One region of the Zhihengliuella halotolerans genome, then DNA from elsewhere that is predicted to be linked to it. Evidence: predicted binding sites of a transcription regulator. Region 1 holds the regulator's gene; the other holds the start of a gene.

Region 1 (7,225 bases):
CGGAGCCCGCGAGCTCGACCGTGATGGTCCTGCGCTGTTCCGGAGTTGCCGGCTGCGCGCTGAAGTAATGCTCTGAACCCATGGAAGAACCTTAAGCGCTGGCCGCGAACCGCGCGAATCACGAAAGTGATAGAGTTTTCCCTATGACTCTGATCATTCTCTGACTGCGCCCGCGGCATCGCGCGCTGAAACGGCGCCCCCAGCACGCTCCTGCCCGTGTTGCGGCCCGTCGCGTCCGCCGAACCGCAGTAGCCACAGCCCTGACGACGTCACGTCGTCGAGTCATCCCACCTCAGGTTCTCGCCATCCATAGCCGCCTGATCGCGCCGAGCGGAACGCGGCCGCGCGCTGCCATCCCAAAAGAGGGGCGCGGGCGACTATCCTTGAGGTACCAGTCTTTGCAAAGGAACTATGACCCAGCACCATAAAAACCACCCCGGTGACGATTCTTCTCGCGACGAGGCGACGACGCCGGCAGCGCAGGCGGCCGACGCCGAGATCCAGTCCGTGATCGAACGGATCCTCGCAGCGGAGGCGGCGGGCGGTACGTCGCCCGCGGCGGATTCCGAACGGCCCATCACGGGCCGGGCCCGGGAACTCTCCGACGGGATCGAGCACGGCACCTACGACGGCGAGCAGCAGGACCTCGCCGACCGTAGAGCGCTGCGACGGGTCTCCGGCCTGTCGACGGAGCTCGAGGACGTCACCGAGGTCGAGTACCGCCAGCTGCGGCTCGAACGCGTCGTTCTCGCCGGAATCTGGAGTGATGGCACGGCCGAGGACGCGGAGAACTCGCTGCGCGAGTTGGCCGCCCTGGCCGAGACCGCCGGTTCCGAGGTTCTCGACGGACTGATCCAGCGCCGGCTCAAGCCGGACCCCGGCACGTTTCTGGGCTCCGGCAAGGCGGAAGAGCTGCGCGACATCGTCGCAGCAACCGGCGCGGACACGGTCGTTGTGGACTCCGAATTGGCCCCGTCGCAGCGACGCGCGCTGGAGGACATCGTCAAGGTCAAGGTCATCGACCGCACGGCGCTGATCCTCGACATCTTCGCCCAGCATGCCAAGAGTCGCGAGGGAAAGGCGCAGGTCGAACTGGCTCAGCTCGAATACCTGATGCCGCGCCTGCGTGGCTGGGGTGAGTCCCTGTCGCGTCAGGCCGGTGGACGCGTTGGCGCCGCCGGCGGCGGCATCGGTTCGCGCGGACCGGGCGAGACGAAGATCGAGCTCGACCGCCGTCGCATTCGCAGTCGGATGTCGAAGCTGCGGCGCGAGATTGCGGCCATGAAACCAGCGCGTGAGGCGAAGCGCGCAAACCGCAAGCGCAACACCGTCCCGTCCGTCGCTATCGCGGGCTATACGAACGCGGGCAAGTCGTCGTTGTTGAACCGCCTGACGAACGCCGGTGTGCTCGTCGAGAACGCATTGTTTGCGACTCTGGACCCGACGATTCGCAAGGCGGAGACGCCGGATGGCGTCGGGTTCACGATCGCTGACACGGTCGGCTTTGTGCGCTCGCTGCCCACCCAGCTGGTCGAGGCGTTCAGGTCGACCCTCGAAGAAGTTGCCGACGCCGATCTGATCCTGCATGTGGTCGATGTCTCGCACCCCGACCCAGAGGGGCAGATCCGCGCTGTACGCGAGGTCCTGCGAGACGTCGACGCGACGGAGATCCCGGAGATCATCGTCCTGAACAAGGCCGACGCCGCGGATCCGTTCGTCATCGAACGCCTGCGCCAGCGCGAGCCGCGCACTGCTGTCGTGTCCGCCCGCACTGGGGACGGGATCGCCGAGCTGGTCGACCTGGTCTCTGCGGCCATCCCGCGTCCTGACGTGCTGATGGACATCCTCGTGCCGTACCAGCGCGGGGACGTCGTCAGCCGGTTGCACGGAAACGACGCCGAGATCCTGGCGACCGAGCACGTCGCGAACGGCACGCGCATGCGTGTGAAGGTGCGCGAGTCCCTGAGCCCGGAACTCGAGGAGTTCCGGGTGGAGGGCGACGACGAGACACCGCAGGATGCCTGAGGTCAGGGAGGTCCTCGACCTGCTCGACACGGCCGTGAAACGTATGGGCGGGACCAGCCGGGCCGGGCAGCAGGAGATGGCCAAACACGTCGCCGAGTCGCTCGGTACCGGCCGGCACCTGTTGGTGCAGGCCGGGACGGGCACCGGCAAGTCACTTGCCTACTTGATTCCCGCGTTGGCCCACGCGGTGAATTCGGACAAGCCCGTTGTCGTCTCCACTGCGACGCTGGCCCTGCAGGCACAGATCGTCAGCCGCGACGTGCCCCGGCTCCTGGAGCACCTCGCAGACGAGCTCCCACGCCCGATGGACGTGGCGATCGCCAAGGGCCGAGGCAACTACGTCTGCAAGTACAAGCTCGGGGGCGGCTACCCGGACGACGACGAGGGGGCGCTGTTCTCGCTCACGGAGGACGGTGCCTCGAGGCAGCAGGCATCAGGGCCAACGTCCCCCCTGGGGCGAGACGTCGTCCGCGTCCGCGAGTGGGCCGAGGAAACGCCGACGGGTGATCGCGACGACCTGCGCCCCGGCGTCAGCGACCTGGCGTGGCGCCAGGTCTCCGTCAGCGCCCGTGACTGCCTCGGCGCCCAGAAATGCCCGATGGCCGAAGAGTGCTTCAGCGAGATGGCGCGCGCCCGGGCCGCCGAATCCGACGTCGTCATCACCAACCACGCGATGCTTGCCGTCTCGGCGTTCGAGGGGCTCGCTGTCTTGCCGGACTTCGACACGGTCATCATCGACGAGGCGCACGAACTTCAGGATCGGGTGACCGGATCGGTGACGCGCGATCTTTCGGGCAGCATGGTCCTCACTGCGGCCAGCGCCGCGCGCAAGCACTGCCGCGTGAACGTCGACCAGCTCACGCAGGCCGCGAAAGCGCTCGACAAGGCGCTCACCGGGGTACCCGCCGGCCTTATGCCCAAGGGTCTGAACGAGGCGCAGGCGGTAGCGGTCGGGGAGGTCGCGGACGCGGCGCGGGTCGCGATGTCCGACTCGAAGCCCGAACCGAACGAGCCCGTTGACGGGGCGCGCCAGATGGCACGCTCGCAGCTGTCCTACCTCGTGGAGATGGGCGACCGGCTCCAGGAGTCGACCGACCAGCGCGAGGTCGTCTGGGCGTCCCGCCCGGGCAGCTTCGTGCCGGGTCAGGGCTACGTGCAACCGGACGATTCAACCCCGGCCACGCTGTACGTCGCCCCGCTCTCCGTCGCGGGCAAACTCCGCGAGGGCCTCTTCGACGGGCGGACGGTCGTGCTGACTTCGGCGACCCTCGCCATCGGCGCGGCGTTCGAGCACGTGGCCGGGGACCTCGGCCTGCTCGGCGACGGTGCACCGTCCTGGGAGGGAATCGATGTCGGCAGCCCGTTCGACTACCCGAGGCAGGGGATGCTCTACGTCGCCAAGCACCTGCCCAAGCCGGGAAGGCAGGTCTCCGCAGAGGCACTCGACGAGATCGCCGACCTGATCCACGCCTCCGGTGGTGGCGCCCTGGTGCTGTTCTCCTCGAAGCGTGCGGCCGAAGATGCGGCCGAGGCCCTGCGGCCGCGGCTGAATGAGACGATCCTCTGCCAAGGCGAGTCGGGCATGAGTGCGTTGGTCGAGCAGTTCTCGGAGGAACCGGACACCTGCCTTTTCGGAACCATGACCCTGTGGCAAGGCGTGGATGTCCCGGGTCCTTCCTGCCGGCTGGTCATCATCGACCGCATCCCCTTTCCGCGGCCCGATGATCCGCTGTCGACGGCGCGCAGCCGGGACGTGGCCCAGCGCGGGGGCAACGGTTTCATGTCCGTGGCGGCCAGCCACGCTGCCGTGCGGCTCGCGCAGGGCGCGGGACGGCTAGTGCGGTCGACCACGGACCGCGGTGTCGTCGCCATTCTGGACTCGCGACTCGCAACCGAGCGCTACGGCGGATTCTTGCGGGCATCCCTGCCGGCAATGTGGCCCACTGTCGACAAGACGACGGTCACCGGGGCGCTCAAGCGCCTCGCCGAGCACAACTGATCCGCCACGAAAAGAGGAGGGCGCCTACCCCGCGGGGTAGGCGCCCTCCTCTTTTCGTCGCCGCAGGCGACTCTAGATTGAACGCATCACCGAGACGACCTTGCCCATGACGGTGGCCGAGTCGCCGAGAATAGGCTCGTACTGCCGGTTCTGCGGCAGCAGCCAGGTGTGCCCGTCCCGCTGACGGAACGTTTTCACGGTCGCCTCGTCGTCGAGGAGCGCCGCTACGATGTCGCCGTTCTCTGCGTCGCTTTGTTGGCGGACGACGACGAAGTCGCCGTCGCAGATGGCGGCTTCGACCATGGAATCGCCGCTGACCTTGAGCATGAAGAGTTCACCCTGACCGACGAGCTGACGGGGGAGCGGCATCATGTCCTCGACGGTCTGGTCCGCAAGAATCGGGCCCCCTGCGGCAATGCGGCCGACGAGCGGGACCATCGCAGTGTCGGCGGCGCTCGTGAGTTCGGCTACTGGCCGGCCGCTCACCGTCTTCATGTCGTCTGTCGCCGAGTGCGCATTCTCATCCGACAGCGTCAGCGGCTTGAGGATTTCCATCGCCCGCGGACGGCGGGGGTCGCGCCGAATGTAACCGAGCTTCTCGAGCTGAATGAGTTGATGCGTCACGCTCGAGAGGCTCGCGAGGCCGACGGTGTCGCCGATCTCCCGCATCGACGGCGGGTAGCCGTGAGCTGCGATCGACCGCTGGATCATTTCCAGGATCTTGCGCTGGCGCAGCGTCAGACTCTTGCGCTGGCGGCGCGGTTTGGGGGACTCACTCGAGGCCATGGCCACACATCCTTGCTACCCGTTCGGACACCCCGGCTGACTCGAACCCAAAATGCGGGTGCCGGCTGGTGAAGTGACTCCTACGAACCACCTGCTTCAACCATAGACGATTTTCGACCCAGCTTCAAAGATTTATTCGAAGGTGTCTCGACAAGCATCGCTCAAGGATGCTAGACATGGACATGCAAGCTTCGAAGTCCTGTTCTAGTTCGAACTTCGATCGTGATGCGGAGCTTCGAATTCGAGGTTTCACCCGGCAGAGGATGCGGGACGGGAACCATTGTACGAGAAAGAAAGGCAAGACCTTGGCACATATCTCACTCGCGCCAGACCCCTCCTTCGCCTCTACGGCCCAGCTTTCCGCGCCCCGGACCCGTCCGGGAAAACTACGCCTGACGCAGCGCGGACGTTTCGTTCTCATCGGGCTTCCGCTGATGCTGGGCGCCGCGCTCCTCGTCCTGCTCGTAGGTCTTTTGAACTCGCCGGCCAACGCGGCCGGCAGCCTCGAAGTGGCCGCGCCCGAGGTGGAGGCGGTCACGGTGTTGAGCGGTGACAGCCTCTGGGGTCTGGCGCAGGAGTTCGCTCCGGCTCGCGATCCGCGCATCGTGATCTCGGAGATCGTGGAACTGAACGGGCTGGAGAAGCAAGTTGTCGAGGTCGGGCAAGAGGTCTTCGTCCCTGTCGGTTGACGGGCGAACGTGGTCATTTTAAGACTCCCGCCGGTCCGGCATTCTGAACTCGGGCAGCATCAGAACTAAGCTGGATCGGTGAGTGATGTTCTAGAGAGACTGTCGAAGCTCCCACTGCGAGAGAACCTGCGGGGCCTGCAACCCTACGGTGCACCCCAGCTGGATGTCCCCATACAACTGAACGTCAACGAGAACACGCATCCGCTCCCGGAAGCGGTCAGCCGGGCCATCGCGGACGAGGTCTTCGCCGCCGCGCAACGGCTGAACCGGTACCCGGACCGAGAGTTCGTCGAGCTGAGGTCCCGCCTTGCGGACTATCTCGGCCACGACGTGAACGCGGACCAGGTCTGGGCTGCGAATGGATCCAACGAAGTCCTCCAACAGATCCTGCAGGCGTTCGGCGGACCGGGCCGGAGCCTGCTGAGCTTTCCGCCCACGTACTCGATGTATCCGCTGCTCGCCAGCGGTACCGACACGACCTACATCGCCGGCGCGCGGGCCGACGACTTCCAATTGACCGCTGAGTCCGCGGCAGCCCAGGTTCGCGCACACCGGCCGAACATCGTTTTCCTGTGCTCCCCGAATAATCCGACCGGGACCGCACTGGGCCAGGATGTCGTCACCGCGGTCTACGATGCGGGTCAGGAATCGCAGGCCATCGTGGTCGTCGACGAGGCCTACGCCGAGTTCCGCCACGCGGGAACGCCGTCAGCCCTGGAACTTCTCCCGGGACGGGAGCGGCTGATCGTGAGCCGGACGATGAGCAAGGCTTTCTCCCTGGCCGGCGCCCGTTTGGGCTACCTGGCGGCTGCTGAAGAAGTGACGGCCGCCCTGCGGCTCGTCCGCCTGCCCTATCACCTGTCGGCCGTGACCCAGGCGACCGCCAACGCGGCGCTCAAGCACGTCGGCGCGCTCCTGGCCAACGTGGAGGACATCAAGATCCAGCGCGACCGGATCGTTGACGAGCTGACCAGGATGGGGCTCACTCCGGCCGCGAGTGACTCCAACTTCGTATTCTTCGGGGGGCTCGAGTCCCCGTCCACGGTCTGGTCGGGCCTTGTTGCCAAGGGAATCCTCGTCAGGGACGTCGGGATCCCCGGGCACCTGCGTGTCACAGCCGGAACCGAGGCCGAGACTGGCGCCTTCCTCCGCGAGCTCGAGGCTCTGCTCGAGCAGGACCGCGCCGGGCGCTGATCGCCCGCGCACGGACCGCGCGTTCGGCTGCCGCCGGATCGCTAAACTAGACCTGCAGCCCACCAGCTGCCGCCCCCATCGTCGAAGGACTAGAGAATGCCCGCAGAACTGCTTTCGGGTCGTCGTGCCCGTATGGAACGGAAGACCAGCGAGTCCTCCGTCTCCGTCGAACTCGACCTCGACGGCACCGGAGTCGCGAAGATCAACACGACGGTGCCGTTCTACGACCACATGCTGACCGCACTCGCGCGCCACTCGATGATCGATATCACCGTCGAGGCCTTCGGCGACACGCACATCGACGTCCACCACACTGTCGAGGACGTGGCCATCACCCTCGGCGAGGTCCTCCGCGTCGCGCTCGGTAACAAGGCCGGAATCCGGCGGTTCGGGCAGGCCACCGTCCCCCTTGACGAGGCCCTGGCCCACGCCGTCGTCGATGTGTCCGGCCGTCCCTACCTCGTCCACGACGGAGAGCCGGCCGGTCAGGAATACCATCTGATCGGAGGCCACTTCACGGGCTCGCTCACGC
Region 2 (7,225 bases), 1.0 Mb from region 1:
CACGCAGCTCTTCTTTCTCGGTGGCACCGACGACTTCGTCATCCATCTGGCCGTGCGCGACTCGAACGATGTCCGCCAGTTTGTGCTCGACCACCTCTCCGCGAACCCGGCCGTCGCCTCGACGCAGACCTCGCTGGTGTTCGACCATCTGCCTGGTGGCCCCTGGGTCTAGACGGCCACACGCCTCCAGCGCTTCCGGAGACTCACCGTCGTCGACATTGGTGCTCGGGTTCACCAGGGTGGTTCGTCGTCTGCTGCGTTCCATCGTCGCCGGCGTTCCTCGGCGGCCTCTTCAGGGCTCTGTCCGGTGGTTGGATCCCAGCAGGTCGGGATGCCTTCTTCAATCGCGTACGGACGTGCGGTCTCCGCGTCCCAGCGGGCCTCGAATTCTCTGTCGCTCACGCCCGGGTTCCGGACCGGAGGACTGTTCTCGTCACGGCCGCCCACGCACGCGTCTGGGTCAGGGCTCTGACTTGTTGGCTTGTTTTTCTTCGCGTTCGCGTTCGGGCTTGGGTCCGGGGCGGGGGCAGGGGTCGGTAGCGGGCTAGGTTTCGGTGTCCCCTCGGCTTCGGGTGCCACTGGTGGTGGTTCGGTCCGGTGATGCCGGCCGCGACGGGTGACCACGTTGACCGCCGGACGGTATGTGCCACTCGGGTCGTACCAGGGTGGTGCTTTCACGTGTGGGACTCCGCCGGTGATGCGGATGTCCCAGCCGGAGGTCTCGAGATGGTGGTGGTGGAACCAGCAGAGCAGCACCCCGTTGTCGGTGTGCGTCGGACCATTCTCGGCGTGGGCGTGCACGTGGTGGATTTCGCACCAGGAGGCCGGGATCGTGCACCCGGGGATGACGCACCCGCCGTCGCGGGCCGTGATGGCCCGGCGCTGGTGGGCGTTGAAGACTCGTTCCTTCGTGCCCAGCGCCACGATGCGGCCGGCACGGTCGAAGAGGACTTTCTGCATGGCCCCGGCGCACGCGATGCGGTGGGCGATCCGGGCGGGTGCGGGGATGTCGATGCCGTCCAGGGTCGCGCTCCCGGCCGGATCGGTGAGGTCTTCGGCGGTGATGTGCACGAGCAGGGTCGCGGCGTCCCCGCCCAGTGAAGGGGTCTCGGCGGCGCGTGCGGCGGCGGTGAGGATGGAGGCGAGCACGTCGTGGCGTTTCTGCGCGGGCGTGCGCTCATCCACCACCACCGGCGCGCCGGAGGATTTGGTGGCTCCAGCGTGGGTTTCCGGGTTCGGGTCGGTGTCGTGGTGGCGGGCTGCGGGATTCAGGTACGCGGAGAGCAGCCGGGTGAGTTGGGCGGCGGTTTCGGGCATCAGGTTCCCGCGGACCGGGATCAGCCCGTCTCGGGCGGAGCCCAGGGTTAGGCCCCGTCGGGTGGTGGCGCGTGAGGCCTCGGGGTCGGGCCCGTCCTGGTCCAGGTGCGCTTCCCAGACTTGGGTGTGGATCTTGACTTCCGCGTACGTCGCCGCCGGCACGCCCGTGCCGGCGGAGTCCTCCGGGTCGCTGCTGGAGGTGTCGTGGTCTTCGGCTGCCGGGTCTTGTCCGGCGGGGTCCCGTGTTGCCGAGTCTTGTCCGGCGGAGTCCGTTCCGGTGGTGGTGGCGGTGGCCACGAGCGCGGCTTCAGCCGCGGAGACTGCGCCCGGGTCCGCCCGGGGTGCGACGCGGGTGAGCATCCCGGTGAGCAGTTCGGCGGTCTCGATGCCGAGGCTCCCGGTGTGCAGGGCGGCGGCGATGTCCGGGAACCGCGCGGGCAGTTCTTCGCCGGTCAGCGAGAGGCCGGCCCGGGTCCGCGTGTCCAGTCCGGCCCGGCGGCGGACCTCGCGCCCCGGGGCGCCGGTGAGGCGCTCGAGCAGCTCGGACCCGGTCCGGCACCCGTACCGGGCCGAGAGTCGGTCCTCGCCCAGACCTTTACTGGAGCGGTCCTCGATCTCCCCGGCGGTGCGCACGCGCAGGGCGTCGACGATCCGGCCCAGGGCCTCGACCGCACCCGTGGCGTGCACGAGGTCCGCGTCACTCAGGGACCCGACCTCGGGGCAGAGCCCTTTGAGGTGTTCGGTGGCCTCGCGCACCCGGCCCGCGGCGCCGGAAGCGGCGGCGGGGGTCTCGGAGGGATGCGTGATGGCCATGCCTCTATTTTAGTACAGGGCCACGATTTTTGGTATGGGCTGTGGATATTTTTGGAAGGTGTATTCGATTTGTGGATAGGGAGTGCGCGGCCCTGAGGCAGGGAGCCCGCGAGCTCGACTACACGGGTGTTGGCCACCTTCATCCTCTAGCCTTCAACGCGCGACTACGAGGGAAGCACTGCGTTCTCGGGAGGGCTAACGGGCTCAGTACGGGCCCTGCGGCGCTCCATCCACTCGACCACCGCGACGTAGACAAGGGTCGTGACGATGGAAACCGCGGCGGCGGCCGGGGCGACCTCCGTCGCATCGAGGTCGGCACCGGTGGCGATCCCGAATCCGAACGCCGCGGCATTGTTGATGACGTGCATCGCGATCGCGGCTTCCAACCCGCCGGTGCGGACCGTCAGATAACCGGCGGCGATGGCGAAGACGGCGATGTCAGTCAGCCCGACGGCGTCGTACGCATGGCCGATGACGAACAGCGGAACCGGCAGGAGCACAGCCCAGGCGGGGTGGCGCAGCCAGCTGCCGATCGCGGTCATGAAGAGGCCGCGGAAGACGACCTCTTCGGCCGTGGCCTGGAAGGCGACGAGTCCGAGGGCGATCGCCAACATGAGCAGGGCGCGCTCGTCGAGGGACCACGTCGGTATGCCGTTGACGGCCACGTCGATGACGATGCTCGCCCCGATGACCGCGATAGCCGCGACGAAGTAGCGACCCAGTCGGCCCCAGCGCATCTTCCCGGCGACGGAGAACAGGCTGGCTGAGATCCGGCGGGGCGTACCGCGGCCGTAGATCATCCGGATCGCGGCCGACGCCGGTGGCCACATGAGGATGACGGATACGAGCGCGAACGCGATCCCCGCAGGGGTGTTGAAGCTGATCAGTGATTCGAGCGCATTCGTGTCCGTGAAGAAGGCAGCGCCGTTCTCGGAGGAGAGCGCGACGGCGAACATCACCAGGAGCAGCACGACTATCAGGCCGAAGTAGATGCCACCGGCGATGAGCAGCACCAGCAGGGGTTTATACCAGCGGTGGCGGTCGGAGTCGCGCAGGATGCGGTGGTAAGCGATCTCATTCATGCTCACAGTTTCTCAGGCGTGGCGTGCCGGGCGCGTCAGCCGCCGGCATGAACTTCGTCCCGCCGCGTGCAACCTCCGGATGACAAGGGGCGCACGCGGCGGGCGAAATACGCGCGAAAATCAGCACTAAAAGATCCGCAGATCCGGGCGTACGGTGGTGACAAGCGGCCCGCAGCGGGACAAGCCCCCGGGTCAGAGACGTGAGGAGACCGCCATGCACGCCACTCCGCCAGTCGCCGACTGCACGGTTGAGAACTGTTCCTTCAACGACCACTCCCACTGCAACGCCGCCGGCATCACGATCGGCGGAAGCCAGGACCACGCGAGCTGCGCGACGTTCGTCGACATCGGCCAGTCCGGTGGGCTGCCGAAGGTGATCGCCGAAGTCGGTGCGTGCCAGCGCGCCGAGTGCGCCTTCAACGACCACCTCCAGTGCACCGCCGCCGAAGTCCACGTCGGTCCGGGCATCGACAACGCGGACTGCCTGACCTATAAGGTCTGAGGCGCCCGGTTAGCCTGTCCAGGTCGCGAGCCGCCCGCACATGCCCCACAGGCGCGGGCCTGGCCGCGGGTTGCCGGCGACGACGGCGCCGGCGGCCAGGTGCGTGCCGTCGCCGGCGGCGAGCCCGTCCATCTGCGCGCGTGTTCGCCTGACCTGTTCCTCGACGTTGGCGGCGAAGATCTCCCGCCACGCGTCGATCTTGGGTTGCACCAGCGCGGTCGCCCGCGCGTGCAGCGTCCCCAGGGCGGCCGGGCCCTCCCGCACGACGGCGTCGCGCAGCTGGGCGTAGCCCTCCATCGCCAGGTCGCGGCGTGTGCGGGCGGCTGCAGCCCGTGCTTCCTCCTCGCCCGGCAGCGTGACCGCCCGCCGGTAGGCCTCCTGATCCGCGAGGACCTCGTCCGGGAAGGTCATGACCGCGTCGCCGGCCTCCGGCAGGCCCGCGTTGGCCATGATTACGTTGAGTTCCAGACCGCCGTGGTTGACGAGCCGGTGGACGGTGCCTGGGGTGAACCAGAGCAGGGAGCCGGGTTCGAGCGGGTCGACCCGGGCCCCGTCGGAGCTCAGCGTGTGCACCTCGCCGCTGCCGCCCGTGACGACGTACGCCTCGGTCGAGAGCGTGTGCAGGTGGGGAGTCCCACCGGCGCAGCCGTCCTCGGCCTCCCAGTCGTACACACGCAGCTGGGAGACGGACGTGCCACCGGGGAATTCGGGCAGCGAACGGCTGGCCGACGCGGGTCCGGGGTGCTCGGCGCCGCTCACAGCGCGAACTCCGCTCCGAGGGTCTTCAGCTCTTCGTCTTCGCACACGCGGGAGACGAAGACGTAGCGATGGCTGAGCGTCAGCTCGCCGCCGTGGGGCAGATGGATCTCCTCGTAGAACGCGGGCGACGGGCTGATCACTGCGAAGACGCCCGAGCGCACGAACCAGCGGATCTCCGGGATCTCGAGGGACTCTCCGTCGACCGCCGCCGTCGACGAGCCGGCGAACGTCAGGATGGTGCCGCCGCCGTCGAGCCCGTCGTGTTCGCTCTGCATCGCGATCCAGTCGGCCGTCGTCCCCATGACCGTCTCATCGCCCTCGAGCCCCTCCGAAGAGACGACGCGGGCGCCGGTCCAGGAGCGCGGGCCGCGCCAGAACCACCCGGTGTAGCCGGCTTGCTCGCGGCCGGCCGTCGTCGGGCTGCCCATCGGCAGGGTCTCGCCGGAGACGTTGGTGAGCGTCGTGGTCAGATCGACCGACCACAGCCCGCGCTCGGTGTCGAGGGAGTGCAGCCGGTGGACCCGGTGCTCGTCGTACCAGTGCTCTCCGCGGGAGTTGATCCACGTGAGCGTCTCGTCGAAGACGACCTCGGATCCGCCCATCGGGGGAGCGGCGAACCCCTGGTGCTCCATGCGGCCCAGGTTGTCCCGCATCTGGTAGCCGCCTTCGGTCGAGAAGGTAGGACCGCCCCAGAAGTTCTGGTCCTTCACGTGCGACCACGTGAATTGCAGCCCCGTGTGCCAGCGGTGGTCCCACGGGCGGCGCACCGCGGCGTCGCCGCCGTCGAGGAAGCGCAGCGGGAAGAGGTACGGCTTCGGGGCCTCTTCGGCCTTCGTGTCGGGATGGACGACGTAGGTCAGCAGGTCGACGCCGCCGCCGGTCACGGTGACGGAGTCGTGGCGGTCGTTGACGGTGTACTCGGCGTTAGCCACGGGCGGCCTCCAAGGTGTCGGTGCGGGACGGTGCGGCGGGCTGCTGCCCGCGGCGCATGCGCTGGTAGGTATATGCCGGGTCGTGCATGCCCAGGTAGTAGGGTCCCGAGCGCTTCAGGTCGGCCCGGCGGACCGTCCTGCCGGTCTCGGCGGACTCGTACAGGGCGGCGATGAACTCGAGGCTCTTCCGCCCGTCGTCGCCGCTGGCGCGTGGCCGTTCGCCGCGCTCCATCGAGTCGAGCAGGGCGCTGATCTGGTTGACGTGCGAGCTCGCGCCGCCGTCGTCGTCCGCGAAGAACGACGACGCCTTGCGCGCGCCGTCGTCGTCCTGCGCGCCGCCGGCGGCCAGGTGCGGGCTCGGTGTGAAGCGCCAGTCGGTGCTGGCGTAGCCGTAGAGGTGCTCGACCTCGACGGTGGCGTCGGTGAAGTCGAAGCGCAGGTAGCTGGTCTCTCGGGGGGAGAGGACCGAGTTCACGATGCTGGCGACGGCGCCGGAGGCGAAGCGGACCATGGCCAGTGAGACGTCTTCGGTCTCGAGGTCGCGGTCCAGGGTGTCGGCGATGGCGGTGACCTCGGTCCAGTCCCCGAGGATGTCGAGCAGCAGATCCATCTGGTGGATCCCGTGGCCCATGGCCGGGCCGCCGCCCTCGGTCTCCCATTTCCCGCGCCACGGGACGTCGTAGTAGTCGTGGCCGCGGTACCAGAGTGTGTTGCAGACCGCGACGTGCGGGTCGCCTAGGCTGCCGTCGTCGACGGCGGCGCGGACGCGATTCGCGGCGGGGCCGAACCGGTGCTGGAAGACGTAAGCGGCGTAGGGGCCCTGCTCGCCCTCGAGGGCCGCGACCTCGTCGTACTCGGCGAGGGAGAGCATGGGGGGCTTCTCGCACCAGACCCACGCGCCGGCGCGCAGTCCGGACATGACGGCGTCCCGGTGGGCGCCCGGTGGCGTGCAGACCACGATCAGATCCGGCTCGGCGCCGGCGAGCAGCGCGTCGACGCTCGTGTAGTGCTGCGCGATGGAGTGCTCGGCGGCCGCGGCTGCGGCCCGGTCGGCGTCGACGTCGGCGATGGCGACGATTTCTGCGCGGTGCGCCTGGGTGCGGAGGGCCGGAATGTGGGCGCCGGTGGCGATGCCTCCGGCGCCGATAATTCCGACGCGGACGCGTGGGGCGTCTGGCTGGGTGCCTGACATGGGGGAGGTCTCCTTGGAAGTTCACGGTTCGGCCGGAGCACGAGTCGCGGCCGGTGGTCTCTCGTTTAGTGATCGATCACTTTTTAGGTGCGAAAAAGGGCGCTTTCTTTCGCGGCGGCAGAATGTGATCGATCACTAAACGTGATGTAATGAACGGTATAGGCGGAGGGAATCTCTGTCAACGGGTCGGTGGGCCGAAGTTCTCCACCACTCGGCGCGGCTCCGGGGCCGAACCGAGGCGAGCGGGAGGAGGAGTCGATGGCGGAGGCGATGCCGCGCACGCGGGTCGGGAAGCGTCCCACCGTGCGCCAGGTGGCGGAGCGGGCGGGCGTCTCGCATCAGACGGTCTCGCGCTTCCTGCGGGGTGATCCGGGCATGAAGCCCGCGACGATTGAACGGCTCCGCGAAGCCGTCGATGCGCTCGGTTACCGGGTCGACCAGACCGCCCGCTCCCTCCGCACGGGCCGCTCCGGCGTGCTGACGGCGATGTTGCCGAGTCCGGTCACGGCGTTTCCGACGCCGGTGCTCGCGGCCGCGGCCGAGGTCGCGCACGATCACGGCTACTTCATGGAGGTCGCCGTCGTCGCCGGAGGCTCCCGCGAACGTGCCGAACGGGCCGCGGAACTGC

The links. The regulator LexA, encoded in region 1, represses DNA repair genes until DNA is damaged. The targets are predictions, from matches to a motif close to TCGAACANNTGTTCGA.
Region 2: a site for LexA is predicted at 2,183-2,198, ahead of EV380_RS11885 (HNH endonuclease signature motif containing protein). Genes of this name have one in related genera too.

The regions. Positions count from the first base shown of each region.
Region 1 covers NZ_SHLA01000001.1:1,574,717-1,581,941, reverse strand. Annotated here, with positions in the region: gene EV380_RS07135 (class I SAM-dependent methyltransferase) at 1-82, opposite strand, end outside; gene hflX (GTPase HflX) at 412-2,025, shown strand; gene EV380_RS07125 (ATP-dependent DNA helicase) at 2,018-4,024, shown strand; gene lexA (transcriptional repressor LexA) at 4,097-4,810, opposite strand; gene EV380_RS07115 (LysM peptidoglycan-binding domain-containing protein) at 4,987-5,499, shown strand; gene EV380_RS07110 (histidinol-phosphate transaminase) at 5,578-6,693, shown strand; gene hisB (imidazoleglycerol-phosphate dehydratase HisB) at 6,790-7,225, shown strand, end outside.
Region 2 covers NZ_SHLA01000001.1:2,608,628-2,615,852, reverse strand. Annotated here, with positions in the region: gene EV380_RS11890 (Lrp/AsnC family transcriptional regulator) at 1-172, shown strand, start outside; gene EV380_RS11885 (HNH endonuclease signature motif containing protein) at 232-2,130, opposite strand; gene EV380_RS11880 (CPBP family intramembrane glutamic endopeptidase) at 2,295-3,212, opposite strand; gene EV380_RS11875 (DUF1540 domain-containing protein) at 3,427-3,714, shown strand; gene EV380_RS11870 (cupin domain-containing protein) at 3,724-4,473, opposite strand; gene EV380_RS11865 (DUF6807 domain-containing protein) at 4,470-5,405, opposite strand; gene EV380_RS11860 (Gfo/Idh/MocA family protein) at 5,398-6,597, opposite strand; gene EV380_RS11855 (LacI family DNA-binding transcriptional regulator) at 6,856-7,225, shown strand, end outside.